One region of the Streptomyces sp. NBC_00090 genome, then DNA from elsewhere that is predicted to be linked to it. Evidence: riboswitches for the same ligand, from Rfam matches in the RefSeq annotation. Region 1 holds a riboswitch; the other holds the start of a gene.
What was found. Region 1 has a riboswitch for S-adenosylmethionine ahead of OG361_RS11150 (aminotransferase class V-fold PLP-dependent enzyme). Riboswitches for the same ligand answer to the same signal wherever they lie in the genome.
Positions count from the first base shown of each region.

Region 2: it holds a riboswitch for S-adenosylmethionine, as region 1 does, so the genes downstream of both, thrC (threonine synthase) here and OG361_RS11150 (aminotransferase class V-fold PLP-dependent enzyme) in region 1, are expected to answer to the same signal.

Region 1 is NZ_CP108224.1:2,519,650-2,526,692, reverse strand. Features, by position in the region: gene OG361_RS11165 (Rieske 2Fe-2S domain-containing protein) at 1-822, shown strand, start outside; gene OG361_RS11160 (cytochrome bc complex cytochrome b subunit) at 819-2,444, shown strand; gene trpD (anthranilate phosphoribosyltransferase) at 2,583-3,647, shown strand; SAM riboswitch class IV at 3,756-3,872, shown strand; gene OG361_RS11150 (aminotransferase class V-fold PLP-dependent enzyme) at 4,082-5,512, shown strand; gene OG361_RS11145 (Lrp/AsnC family transcriptional regulator) at 5,584-5,865, opposite strand; gene OG361_RS11140 (rhomboid family intramembrane serine protease) at 5,862-6,596, opposite strand; gene OG361_RS11135 (hypothetical protein) at 6,756-6,998, shown strand; gene OG361_RS11130 (NYN domain-containing protein) at 7,032-7,043, shown strand, end outside.
Region 2 is NZ_CP108224.1:4,998,952-5,005,994, forward strand. Features, by position in the region: gene OG361_RS22390 (trehalose-6-phosphate synthase) at 1-251, opposite strand, end outside; gene OG361_RS22395 (hypothetical protein) at 370-2,223, opposite strand; gene OG361_RS22400 (glucosyl-3-phosphoglycerate synthase) at 2,262-3,284, opposite strand; SAM riboswitch class I at 3,433-3,628, shown strand; gene thrC (threonine synthase) at 3,622-4,932, shown strand; gene OG361_RS22410 (MoaD/ThiS family protein) at 4,946-5,224, shown strand; gene OG361_RS22415 (cold-shock protein) at 5,620-5,823, shown strand; gene groL (chaperonin GroEL) at 6,299-7,043, shown strand, end outside.

The DNA of each region.
Region 1 (7,043 bases):
CCGGTCGACGAGATCGTGTACATCTGGCCCTTCGGCCGGGTGTCCTCGCTCAACTTCGCCCTGGGCTGGAGCCTCGGCCTCGCCCTCTTCTTCATCGGCGCGGGGGCGGTCCACTGGGCCCGCACCCTGATGTCCGACGTCGAGGTCGCCGACGAGCGTCACCCGATCGCGGCGTCGCCCGAGGTCAAGGCGCAGGTCATGGCGGACTTCGCGGCCGGTGCCGCCGAGTCCGGCTTCGGCCGCCGCAAGCTCATCCGCAACACGATGTTCGGTGCGCTGGCGCTCGTCCCGCTCTCCGGCGTCGTGCTGCTGCGTGACATGGGCCCGCTGCCCGAGCAGAAGCTCCGGACCACCAAGTGGGCCAAGGGCAAGCAGCTCATCAACATGAACACGCACGAGCCGCTGCGTCCCGAGGACGTCGCCGTCGGTTCGCTGACCTTCGCGATGCCCGAGGGCATGTCGGAGCACGACCACGACTTCCAGGTCCAGATCGCCAAGGCCGCCCTGATGATCGTCCGGATTCAGCCGGAGGACATCAAGGACAAGCGCGAGCTCGAGTGGTCGCACGACGGCGTTGTCGCCTTCTCGAAGATCTGCACCCACGTGGGCTGCCCGATCTCCCTGTACGAGCAGCAGACGCATCACGTGCTCTGCCCGTGCCACCAGTCCACCTTCGACCTCTCCGACGGCGCCCGCGTCATCTTCGGCCCGGCCGGTCACGCCCTTCCGCAGCTGCGGATCGGTGTGAACGACAAGGGCTTCCTGGAGGCGCTCGGCGACTTCGACGAGCCCGTCGGCCCTGCCTTCTGGGAGCGCGGATGAGCACCGTGACCGATACGACGAAGAAGGCGCCCGCCGGTGAGCGGGTCGCGGACTGGGCCGACGGTCGCCTGGGGATCTACACGCTGGCCAAGGCCAACATGCGGAAGATCTTCCCGGACCACTGGTCCTTCATGCTGGGCGAGATCTGCCTCTACAGCTTCCTCATCATCATCCTGACGGGCGTCTATCTGACGATGTTCTTCCACCCGTCGATGAACGAGGTGGAGTACGTCGGACCGTACGTCCCGCTCCAGGGACAGCTGATGTCCGAGGCGTTCAACTCGACCATGCACATCTCGTTCGAGGTGCGCGGTGGTCTGCTGATCCGGCAGATCCACCACTGGGCGGCGCTGATCTTCCTCGCCGGCATGTTCGTGCACATGATGCGCGTGTTCTTCACCGGCGCGTTCCGCAAGCCGCGTGAGATCAACTGGCTGTTCGGCTTCCTGCTGTTCTTCCTGGGCATGTTCACCGGCTTCACCGGTTACTCGCTCCCGGACGACCTGCTCTCCGGCACCGGTGTCCGCTTCATGCAGGGCGCGATCCTGTCCGTGCCGGTCGTCGGCACGTACCTCTCGATGTTCCTGTTCGGCGGGGAGTTCCCCGGCGGCGACTTCGTGGCCCGGTTCTACTCGGCGCACGTGCTGCTGCTGCCCGGCATCATGCTGGGCCTGGTGGTCGCCCACCTCATCCTGGTGGTCGTCCACAAGCACACGCACTACGAGGGCCCCGGCCGCACCAACAAGAACGTCGTCGGCATGCCGCTGCTGCCGGTCTACATGGCCAAGGCCGGAGGCTTCTTCTTCCTGGTCTTCGGTGTCATCGCGGTCATCTCGGCGATCGCCTCGATCAACCCGATCTGGGCCCTCGGCCCGTACCGACCGGACCAGGTGTCCACCGGCGCCCAGCCCGACTGGTACATGGGCTTCGCCGAGGGTCTGATCCGTGTCATGCCGGGCTGGGAGATCAACCTCTGGGGCCACACGCTGGTCCTGGGCGTGATGATCCCGCTGGCGATCTTCCCGGCGGTGCTCGCCGCGATTGCGGTGTACCCGTTCATCGAGTCCTGGATCACGGGCGACAAGCGCGAGCACCACATCTCGCAGCGCCCGCGCAACGCTCCGACGCGCACCGGCTTCGGTGTCGCCTGGATCACCGCGTACATGATCATGCTCGTGGGTGGTGGAAACGACATCTGGGCGACCCACTTCAACCTGTCGATCAACTCGATCACCTGGTTCGTGCGGATCTTCTTCTTCCTCGGCCCGGTCATCGCGTTCATCGTCACCAAGCGGATCTGTCTCGGCCTCCAGCGCCGCGACAAGGACAAGGTGCTGCACGGCCGCGAGTCGGGCATCATCAAGCGCCTGCCGCACGGTGAGTTCGTCGAGGTCCACGAGCCGCTCAGCCAGGGCGAGCTGCACCGCCTCACGGCGCACGAGCAGTACGAGGCCGCCGAGCTTCCGCCGACCGTCGACGAGAACGGCGTGGAGCGCAAGGTGGGCGCCATGGAGAAGCTCCGGGTCAAGCTCAACAAGGGCTACTACGGCGGCGACAGCCAGGTCGCCAAGCCCACGGCGGAGGAGTACAAGGAGATCCAGAGCGGCCACGGCCACCACTGATCGCCTGACCTTCCGATGATGTAGGTCGCCACAGCGAGAGCCCCGTCCATCCGATGGACGGGGCTCTTCGCCGTCCCCGGGGATCGATAGGGTGAGGGCAGTTACCTGTTACGTACGCGACAGCCATGAGGAGCGACCATGAGCGCTGTGCACCCCGCTGGAGGCGACACCGCGGCGGGCCGCTCCTGGCCCGTCGTCCTGGACGGTCTCCTCACCGGTCGCGACCAGAGCGCCGACGACACCGCGTGGGCGATGGACCGCATCCTCCGAGGCGAGGCCACCGACGCCCAGATCGCCGGCTTCGTCGTCGCCCTGCGGGCCAAGGGCGAGACCGTCGAGGAGATCACCGGCCTCGTCCGGACCATGTACGAGCACGCCAACACCATCGAGATCCCCGGCCCCTCCGTGGACATCGTCGGCACCGGCGGCGACGGCGCCAAGACCGTCAACATCTCCACCATGTCGGCGATCGTCGTCGCAGGGACCGGCGCCAAGGTCGTCAAGCACGGCAACCGGGCGGCCTCCTCCGCCTCCGGCGCCTCCGACGTCCTGGAGAAGCTCGGCGTCAATCTGCAGCTGACCCCGAAGCGGGTCGTCGAGGTCGCGGAGGAGGCGGGGATCACCTTCTGCTTCGCGGTGAAGTTCCACCCGGCGCTGCGGCACGTGGCGACGGCCCGCAAGGAGCTGGGCATCCGGACCGTCTTCAACTTCCTGGGCCCGCTCACCAACCCCGCCCGGGTCAAGGCCCAGGCGACCGGTGTGGCCGACCCCCGGGTGGCCCCGATCGTCGCCGGCGTCCTCGCCGAGCGCGGATCCTCCGCGCTCGTCTTCCGCGGGGACGACGGCCTGGACGAGCTGACCACCACGGCCACCTCGCGGGTCTGGATCGTCCGGGACGGAACCGTCCGCGAGGAGGCCTTCGACCCCCGGGACGTCGGCATCGACATCGTGCCCGTGGAGGCGCTGCGCGGCGCGGACGCCTCGTACAACGCCGACGTCGCGCGACGGCTGCTCGCGGGGGAGACCGGCCCGGTGCGGGACGCCGTGCTGCTGAACTCGGCGGCGGCGCTCACCGCCCTGGAGCCGGGCGACGGCACCCTCGTGGAGCAGTTGCGCGCCGGCATCGCCAAGGCCGCCGAGTCGATCGACTCCGGCGCCGCCCGCCAGGCGCTGGAGCGCTGGATCGCCGCCAGCAACGCGTAGCCGGTACGCGGTTCCGACCGGAGGGCCCCGCCGCGGCGGGGCCCTTTCGCGTCCCGGGATCCGGACACGGGTTGCGCCCGGGCGATCACTTGGCATAACTTCTGGGCAGGTCATGAGTGACAGCTACGAAGCCCCGGCTTGCTGTCCGGCAACCCTCCGTCCGTGGCGGGGTGCCCCGGGTGAAGACCAGGCCGTAGGCAGCGAGGTCTACGGCAAGCGCGGGCCCCTCGACACACCAGGGGTCCTGGTCTCTCGAGGAGCTTTTTCCGTGAGCAAGCGAATGCGATAGGGCGAATCCGCCCCCACTTCACCCTCGGATCAGGGTCGCTTCCGCGTACCCCCATGTCTTCCGAGGCATCACCCGTACCCCGCCGTGTCCGGCCGCGTACGGGATCACCGAAGCCATTCCGCACCGCCCGCCGGGAGATACCGCCATGTCCGCATACCCGAACACCGCCGTCGAGACCGCCGCCGCGACCGTCGCCACCGGGTCCGCCACCGAGTGCGTCACCACCGAGTCCGCCGATCCCTGCTGCGCCGCCCCGCTGCCCGTCCTCGGCCGTGACGTCACCGTCCCGCTCGTCACCGGCGGCGAAGTGACCTACGCGGCGCTCGACTACGCGGCCAGCGCGCCCGCCCTCCAGCGGGTGTGGGACGACGTCGCCGCGTACGCCCCCTACTACGGCAGCGTCCACCGCGGCGCCGGTTACCTCTCCCAGCTCTCCACCGACCTCTTCGAGAACAGCCGCGTCACCGTCGCCGAGTTCCTCGACTGCCGCCCCGGCGACCAGGTCGTCTTCACCCGCTCCACCACCGACTCGCTCAACCTGCTCGCCTCCGCGGTCCCGGCAGACTGCCAGGTCTTCGTCTTCGAGACCGAGCACCACGCCTCGCTCCTTCCGTGGAAGGACGCCCGCGTCACGTACCTCAACGCGCCCCGCACCCCGGCCCAGGCCGTCGAGACCCTGGAGCGGGCGCTCGCCGACCGCGACCCTTACGGCCCCGCCCTGGTCTGCGTCACCGGCGCCTCGAACGTCACCGGTGAGCTGTGGCCGGTGAAGGAGCTCGCCGCCGCCGCGCACGCCCACGGCGCCCGGATCGTCCTCGACGCCGCCCAGCTCGCGCCCCACCACCCCGTCTCCGTACGCGAGTTGGACGTGGACTGGGTCGCCTTCTCCGGACACAAGCTGTACGCGCCCTTCGGCTCGGGCGTCCTCGCGGGCCGCTCCGACTGGCTCCAGGACGCCGACCCCTACCTCGCGGGCGGCGGCGCCTCCCGCAAGGTGGCGCGCCGGGCCGACGGCGGCGTGGACGTGGAGTGGCACACCACCGCGGCGCGGCACGAGGCCGGCTCCCCGAACGTCATCGGCGTCTACTCCATCGCCTCCGCCTGCAAGGCGCTCACCGAGGCCGGCTTCGACCAGCTGGTCGCCCGTGAGCAGCACCTGATCGAGACGGTGCGCGCGGGCCTGGCCGAGGTCCCCGAGGTCAGGGTGCTCTCGCTCTTCGGCGACGACGCGCCGCGCGTCGGCGTCATCTCCTTCGTCGTGGAGGGCTGGAACAGCTCCCACTTCGCCGCCGCGCTCTCCGCCGAGTACGGCATCGGCGTCCGCGACGGTCTGTTCTGCGCCCACCCGCTGGTCCGCACCCTGCTCGGCAGCGACCCGCAGGACCCGGGCGAGTGCGGCGCGCCCGAGGCGGAGCCGGGGGAGCGGTCCCTCAACGCCATCCGGGTGAGCTTCGGCGCCGGTACGCCGGACGAGCACGTGGAGCGGTTCGTCGGCGCCGTGAAGGAGCTCGTCCGGGACGGCGCGCAGTGGAAGTACCGCACCGAGGACGGCCGCTGCGTCCCGGACCGCGGCTGATCACTCACTCGTACGGGTGAAGGGGGCCTCCCGATCGGGAGGCCCCCTTCACCCATGACGCGTGCGCGGTGTCAGGACTCCAGCCCGATGGCGAAGGCCGCCTCCAGATCGTGCTGGGAGTACGTGCGGAACGCCACGTGGGTGTCCGTCGCCTCGACTCCCGGGATCTTGCTGATGCTGCCGGGGATCACGTCCGCCAGGTCGTCGTGGCGCGGCACCCGGACCATGGCGATCAGGTCGTACGTCCCGGTCACCGAGAAGACCTCGCTGACGCTGTCGAGCGCCGCGATCGACTCGGCGATCTCGGGGATGCGGTCCACGCTGGTCTTGATGAGCACGATCGCGGTGATCACGGCTGGCTTTCTCCCTCGGTCGCCGCGGTTGGAGCCTTCACTCTATCCCCACCCCGGTACCGGCCCCAGGCGTAGAGGAAGCCGACCGAGAAGCCCACGACGTGGGCGAGATAGGCGACGCCCGGACCGGGGCCCGCCGCGCGCGCGGCCAGCCACTGGAGCACGAACCAGAAGATCAGCACGATCCAGGCGGGGAAGCGCAGCGGCAGGAAGAAGAGGAAGGGGAAGAGGCTGGTGACCCGGGAGCGCGGAAAGAGGAAGAGGAAGGCCCCGAGCACCCCGGAGATCGCCCCGGAGGCCCCGACGAGGGTCTGCTCGCTGTTCGCGTGCGCCACCGCGTACCCGAGGAGGGCGAGGTAGCCGGTGCCCAGGTAGAAGAGGGCGAACGCGACGGGGCCCATGCGCTCCTCGGCCATGGCGCCGAAGACGTAGAGGAAGAGCATGTTCCCCAGCAGGTGGAGCCAGCTGCCGTGGACGAAGAGTGCGGTGAGCGGGGTGAGCAGGGCGCGCGGGTCGCCGCTCATCAGCTCGGCGGGGACCACGCCCCAGCGGCGGAAGTAGGTGCCCTGGGCCGCCAGGAGCGCGTCCCCCGTGCCGTACACCGGATTGAGTCCGGAGACCGGGCTCAGCACGAAGAGGAGACAGCAGGCGGCGATCAGTCCGTAGGTCACCGTGGGTCCGCCGCGCGTGCCCCGCCAGGCACCGCGGGCCGCTGCTCGCCACTCGATCATGGACAGATCATGGCTTACCGGGGCCGAACTGGACAGAGTGCCTCGCCGTGCCCGGTGTACCGGCGAGGCCGTAGGGTAACGGGCAGTACGACCGCAGTTCGACGGCGCACCGCGGCTCCCGCACCTGGTACCACGCAACAGGAAGAAGGAACGGCACCGATGACGACGGTTCCCCTGCCGACCGCCGAGACCCGCTGGCGCTGCACGCTCTGCGGCAACCTGACCCGCTTCGACGTGACCCGCTCCTCGAAGGTCGTGGAGTACGTCCATCTGGACCTCGCCGGTGACCCGACGGTCGAGGAGCGGCAGGTGGTCAGTGAGACCATCGAGTCGGTCCGCTGTCGTTGGTGCAACGCGGTGGACCAGATCGAGTTGGTGGACAGGCCGGGCGCCGCCTCCTGAGGGACGGCGCGGATGACATTGGGGTGACGGATCGTGGAGCAGCCC
Region 2 (7,043 bases), 2.5 Mb from region 1:
CCGTTGTACGCGTCTGCGTACACGTCCGGGGCGATGTCCAGCATCCGTGTGCCTGGCTCGCCGACCCCGCGCCGCACCGCCTCCCGATCGCCCTCGCCGAGCGCCGCGCACACCCACAGGCTGTCCTGCGAGGAGAGCGCGCTCAGCCCGGAGATCAGCCCGCCGCCGCCCCTGCGGGCGTCGAGCGAACCGTCCTCGCCGAGCACGTACGAGACCGGGCCCCGGTTGGATGCGACAAGCACAGTAGCCATGTGGCGAACCTAGCCCGTCCCGTAAACGCTCAAACGTACGTATACGAGACGGGCCGATCCGGCCACGGTGCGTGGTCGTCGGATCGGCCCGTCAGGGGATCGGTGGGGGGCGGCGGGGTCAGAGGTCGCGTCGGCCGCGCATCGCGGCCTTCGCCACCAGGCCCGTCGCCGCGAGTGCCACGCCGAGCGCGCCGAGCAGCCACAGCCGCTCACCGTTGCTGCCCGTCTCGGCCATCGAGCCGTCCTGCCCGTGGGGTCCCGGGGCCGGGGCCGGGGGGACCGGGGAGGACGCGCTCGCCGAGGCGGAGGCCGAGGCCGAGGGGGACGGGGAGGCGGGCTCCGACGGGTCCACGGGCTCGGAGGCCGTCGGCTTCGGAGGCTCCGTCGGATCCACCGGCGTCGGCGACGGGCTCGGCTTCGGCCTGTCGATCACCGGGGCCGCCGCGCAGGCCGGGTCCGCGCTGCCGTCGCCGCAGTTGGAGCGGGGGGTCTCCACCTCGACGCTGTTGCGGAGCCTGCCGTCCCCGGTCGCCGGGTCCTTGATCTTCACCGAGTACGTGACGGTCGCCGTCTTCCCGGCGGGGATGTTCCCGACGTACCCGATCCTCGGCTTCGTGTACGACACCGTGCCGAGGTCCGTCCGCACGTCGCCGTTGTAGTCGGCGTCGTCGAGGTTCCCGGTCAGGTCGTCGCCGAACTTGGCGTTCGGGTAGTCGAGCGTGCTGATGTTCTTGGCGGTGATCGTGTACGTGAGGGTGCCGCCCGGCTTCACCGTGCGCGGGCTCGCCGTCTTGGTGATCTCCAGGTCGGGCACCGGCACGGAGAAGGCGAGCGCCGACGGCACGTAGGTGTCTCCGCTCGTGGAGAAGGTCAGATCGGCCGAGGTCGCGCCCGGCGGGATCGCGCCGGGCGGGAGGTCGAAGGCCACGGCGTCGATGCTCAGGTTGTTCTCCCACTTCGGGGAGACGGCGCCGTCGCTCGCGCTGACCAGGAAGTTCCGGGTGCTGCCGGTGTGCGGCTCGGTGACGTTCCTGCCGTCGACGAGGAACCTGTCGCCCGGCGTGCCCCGGTCGCCCTCGTACGCGGTGACGCTCGCCCGTGCCGTGCCGCCGCTCCGGTGGAAGCCGTCGACGGTGATCGTGGTGGCGGGGGAGGTCGAGCGCTGGAGGACGTGGCCGCCGTAGACGTACACGTTCCGCCGCTCCGGGGCGCGGACCGGGTCGGGGCCGGGGAACCTGTGGACGACGGTCAGGGACCAGCCCGCCACGCAGCCCTTGCCGTTCGGCGCCCAGATGTTGCCCACCGCCACCTGCGCGTCCGTCCCCGAGACGCCCGCGAAGGCGGCGGTCACGTCCGACTCGCCCGTGTAGTAGTGCGGGCCGTTGGTGTCGGACGGGTCGGCGACCAGGCTGTCGATCGAGACCGGGGTCGCGGGCCCCGTCCCGACCTTGATCACCGGGGCGGTCGTCGCCGGGTCGCCGGGCGAGGCGACGGTGTCGGCGCCGGAGCTGTCGCAGCGCTGGAGCTGCGCCCCGCCCGGCCCCTTGTACGTGCCGTCGTTGCCGCCCCAGAACAGCCGGGCGTAGGCGACCTCGGCGCCCGCCGGGATCCTGACGTGGCCGGTGCTGGAGCCGAAGTCGGGCACCGCGCCGGCCGGGCCCGCCGCCAGGCCGGCGGCGTCGAGCCGCCGCATCACGAAGGTGTTGTTGTTGTCGGAGCCCTGGCCGCTCGCCGCGGTCGCGCAGCGCGCGGCCATGTCCGCCGGGGCGGTGGGGCAGCCCATGACCGTGTTGCCGAGCGTCGTGAAGTCGCCGTAGAGCGATTCGTCGTACCGCTTGCCGAAGGGCTCGACGACGTCCGCCGCGGCCGGGCCGGCCACCGAGACCGCGAGCGAGGCCGCCGCGAGGCCGATGACCGCCGCCACTCCGCCCAGCCGTCGCCCCCGGCCCTGGTGTTGTTGTCTGAAGCGCATAAAAGGGCAATGTAGGCAAAACGGATCATCAGTGGGCGTTACGCCACGCGGCGGCGCGCGTACTCCGTGATGTCGAGCATCGGCGGCCGCTCCTCCGTGTCCACCTCGTACGTCCGCGGGACGAACCCCTCCTCGCCCCGCTCGAACTGGGTCAGCCGCGGCCGTACGAGGTGCCCGCGCGAGAGCCGCAGCTGCGCCGTCCGGTAGATCGCCGCCGCCATCCGGCCCAACGCCCGCTCGTCCTGGTGCCGGTGCTTGCGCACGCCCACGTCCACCTGGGCGAGCGCGTCCAGGCCGACGGTGTGCAGGGCGTCGACGAGCAGCCCCAGCTCCACTCCGTAACCGACGGGGAAGGGCAGCCGTTCGAGGAGGGAGCGCCGCGCCGCGTACTCGCCGCCCAGCGGCTGGACGAAGCCGGCCAGCTGCGGCCAGTGCAGGTTGAGCAGGGGGCGTGCCACCAGCTCCGTCACCCGACCGCCCTGACCGGGCGTCTTGCCGGAGGCGAGCTGGTCGGACGCAGTGCCGGAGGCGAGCTGGTCGGACGCAGTGCCGGAGGCGAGCTGATCGGACGCAGTTCCGAAGGGGCGGTCGTACGTCGCCTTGACGAAGTCGATCCCGGGATCGGTGAGCAGCGGGCCCACGATCCCCGTCACGAAGTCCGCCGAGAAGTCCCGCAGGTCCGCGTCGACGAAGCACACGACGTCCCCGCTCGTCACCATGAGCGACCGCCACAGGACCTCGCCCTTGCCGGGGACGGCCGGTATCCGCGGGAGTATCGCGTCCCGCGCGACCACCCGGGCCCCGGCGGCCGCGGCGACCTCCGCCGTACGGTCGGTGGAGCCCGAGTCGATGACGACCAGCTCGTCGACGAGGGGCACCGCCTCGGTCATGAGTTCGCGGCGGATCACGGCGACGATGTCCCCGACCGTCGCCTCCTCGTTCAGCGCAGGCAGCACGACGCTGACCCTCGTGTTTCGCTTGGCGGCGAGGATCCGCTCCATCGGCCGGTCAGCCACGGACCAGGACCGCCGGTCCAGCCAGCGCTCCACCTCTTCCAGCACGTGATCTCCATCTCGCGGTACGGACGGCCCGTCCAAGCGCCAGGGCCTTCGGTTACAGTCTTGAACAACGCGGATGCCCGATGCACGTCGGGGTGCCGCCCGCGTCGGAGCGCAGGAACGAAGTCCAGCGCGCTTCACAATCGAATACCGCTCATCCAGAGGGGCAGAGGGAAACGGCCCGTTGAAGCCCCGGCAACCCTCCAGTCGGTTACTCGCCCACCCGTCTCCCGGCCACCACCCCTGGTGGAGCCCTGACGGGCACAGCTTTTTTGCGCGAGGCTCCCGGCTAGGGAAGGTGCCAAATCCGTCTCATGACGAAAAGTTCGTCATGGGAAAGATGAGGAGAAAGGGCCTCGCCTCCATGGCTGCACAGACTGTCGCCTCTGCCACCACCGTCGACCTCGGTCCCGCTTCAGGGCTTTCCTGTCGCGAATGCGGTGAAGTGTTCGCCCTCGGTCCGATCTTCGCCTGCGAACTCTGTTTCGGACCGCTCGAAGTCGCGTACGACCTCCCCACCGGTGACCCCGAGGCGCTGCGCAAGCAGATCGAGGCCGGCCCCGCCAACATCTGGCGCTACGCCCCTCTGCTGCCCGTCCCCGCCGACGTCGCCGAGAAGCCGAACCTGAACCCGGGCTGGACCAAGCTCGTCCAGGCCGACAACCTCGCCCGCGAGCTCGGGGTCGCCCCCGGCAAGCTCTTCGTCAAGGACGACTCGGGCAACCCGACCCACTCCTTCAAGGACCGGGTCGTCGCGCAGGCCCTCGAGGCCGCCCGCGCCTTCGGCTTCACCACGCTCTCCTGCTCCTCCACCGGCAACCTGGCCGGCGCCGTCGGCGCCGCCGCCGCCCGCGCCGGCTTCCGCTCCTGCGTCTTCATCCCGCACGACCTGGAGCAGGGCAAGGTCGTCATGGCCGCCGTCTACGGCGGTGACCTCGTCGGCATCGAGGGCAACTACGACGACGTCAACCGCTTCTGCTCGGAGCTCATCGGCGACCCGCTCGGCGAGGGCTGGGGCTTCGTCAACGTCAACCTCCGCCCGTACTACGGCGAGGGCTCCAAGACGCTCGCGTACGAGATCTGCGAGCAGCTCGGCTGGGTCATCCCCGACCAGCTCGTCATCCCGATCGCCTCCGGCTCGCAGCTCACCAAGATCGACAAGGGTCTGCAGGAGCTCATCAAGCTGGGCCTCGTCGAGGACAAGCCGTACAAGATCTTCGGCGCGCAGGCCGAGGGCTGCTCCCCCGTCTCCGCCGCCTTCAAGGCCGGCCACGACGTGGTCCGCCCGCAGAAGCCGAACACGATCGCCAAGTCGCTCGCCATCGGCAACCCGGCCGACGGCCCGTACGTCCTCGACATCGCCCGCCGCACCGGCGGCGCCGTGGAGGACGTGAACGACGAGCAGGTCGTGGACGCGATCAAGCTGCTCGCCCAGACCGAGGGCATCTTCGCCGAGACCGCGGGCGGCGTGACCGTCGGCGTCACGAAGAAGCTCGTCGAGGCGGGTCTGATCGACCCGAACCTCACCACCGTCGTGCTGAACACCGGCGACGGCCTCAAGACCCTGGACGCCGTGGCCGAGAGCTCGCAGGCGACCGCCACCATCCGCCCGAGCCTGGACGCGTTCCGCGACGCGGGCCTGGCCCTCTGAGAGGTACGAAGACATGGCCGTGAACGTCCGCATCCCCACCATCCTCCGCACCTACACGGGCGGTCGGTCCGAGGTCCAGGCCGAGGGCGCGACCCTCGCCGAGGTCATCGCGGACCTGGAGAAGAACCACACGGGTATCGCCGCCCGCGTCCTGGACGACCAGGGCAAGCTGCGCCGCTTCGTCAACGTCTACGTGAACGACGACGACGTGCGCTTTGAGCAGGGTCTGGAGACGGCCACCCCGGCCGGCGCGGGCGTCTCGATCATCCCGGCGGTCGCAGGCGGCTGCTGAGTCGTTGTCTGTCCCGTCTTTCTTGAATTGCCCCTTCCGCGCCATAAAGCGGAAGGGGCAATTCTGTATGGTTGAGCGGGGTAGAGTTGGGGAAGTCCCCTCCGCTGCTCATGCCGGGCGCATATGAGAATGCGCCCCTGCGCGTCAGGAAGCAGCCAAAGTGCGTGCGCGTTGTGTACGATCTGCGCGTTTTGCCGGGCCCGACTTGCCCCGTAATTCAAGGGATTCCCCCTAATTCCCCTTTCTGCCGTGCCCAGAATTCTCGCTCGAATGACCTGTTGCAGAGGGCAGTTGGGCAGATACATTCAGCGGCGGTCGACGCGTTCCGGCGCAGGGTCTGACCCGGGTCCGCGAAGTGCGGTCCCGCGCAAGGGCCAGTAATAGGGGAGTTAGGCATGGCTCAGGGCACCGTCAAGTGGTTCAACGCGGAGAAGGGCTACGGCTTCATCGCGGTCGACGGTGGTGCGGATGTTTTCGTCCACTACAGCGCGATCCAGATGGATGGCTACCGCAGCCTCGAAGAGGGGCAGCGGGTCGAGTTCGAGATTTCGCAGGGCCAGAAGGGTCCGCAGGCGGACATGGTCAAGCTCGCCGTCTGAGCGCGGCGCGATCGGCCACCGACGCAACGCCGTCGAGGGGCCCGCATCCCTGAGGGGAAGCGGGCCCCTCGCGTGTTCCCGGACCACTGCCGCCGCGCCGCGCCCCCATGACTACTCCCGCCGCGCCCCCATGACTACTCCCGCCACGCCCCCGTGACCGCTCCCGCCGCGCCCCCATGCTCCCTCCCGTCACGCCCCCATGTCCCCTCCCTCCACGTCCCCATGACCCCTCCCGCCGCGCCCCGACGACCTCTCTTGGTACGTCCCGATCGTCGAGAGTCGCTTGCACTCTCCTAGGGCGAGTGCTAATCATTGGCGTTAGCACTCGGAAGGTGAGAGTGCTACGAGGATCGGGCAGACGAGGCCGCCGGCCGGGTGGGGCAAGGAACCACGCGGAGTATCGGAGGCCGTCCGTCGCGGGCGTCGGCGCGGTCCTGGAGCGTTATCCACCCCATGTCCGGGAGGACCACTTCACATGGCCAAGATCATCGCGTTCGACGAGGAGGCCCGGCGCGGTCTCGAGCGCGGCATGAACCAGCTCGCTGACGCCGTCAAGGTCACCCTCGGCCCCAAGGGTCGCAACGTCGTCCTCGAGAAGAAGTGGGGCGCCCCCACGATCACCAACGATGGTGTCTCCATCGCCAAGGAGATCGAGCTCGAGGACCCGTACGAGAAGATCGGCGCCGAGCTGGTCAAGGAAGTCGCCAAGAAGACGGACGACGTCGCCGGCGACGGTACGACCACCGCCACCGTCCTCGCCCAGGCGCTCGTCCGCGAGGGCCTCCGCAACGTCGCCGCCGGTGCCAACCCGATGGCCCTCAAGCGCGGTATCGAGAAGGCCGTCGAGGCCGTCTCCGGCGCCCTGCTCGAGCAGGCGAAGGATGTCGAGACCAAGGAGCAGATCGCTTCCACGGCCTCCATCTCCGCCGCCGACACCCAGATCGGCGAGCTCATCGCCGAGGCGATGGACAAGGTCGGCAAGGAAGGCGTCATCACCGTCGAGGAGTCCCAGACCTTCGGTCTGGAGCTGGAGCTCACCGAGGGTATGCGCTTCGACAAGGGCTACATCTCGGCGTACTTCGCCACCGACATGGAGCGCATGGAGTCGTCGCTCGACGACCCGTACCTCCTGATCGTCAACTCCAAGATCTCCTCCGTGAAGGACCTGCTCCCGCTCCTGGAGAAGGTCATGCAGTCGGGCAAGCCGCTGCTGATCATCG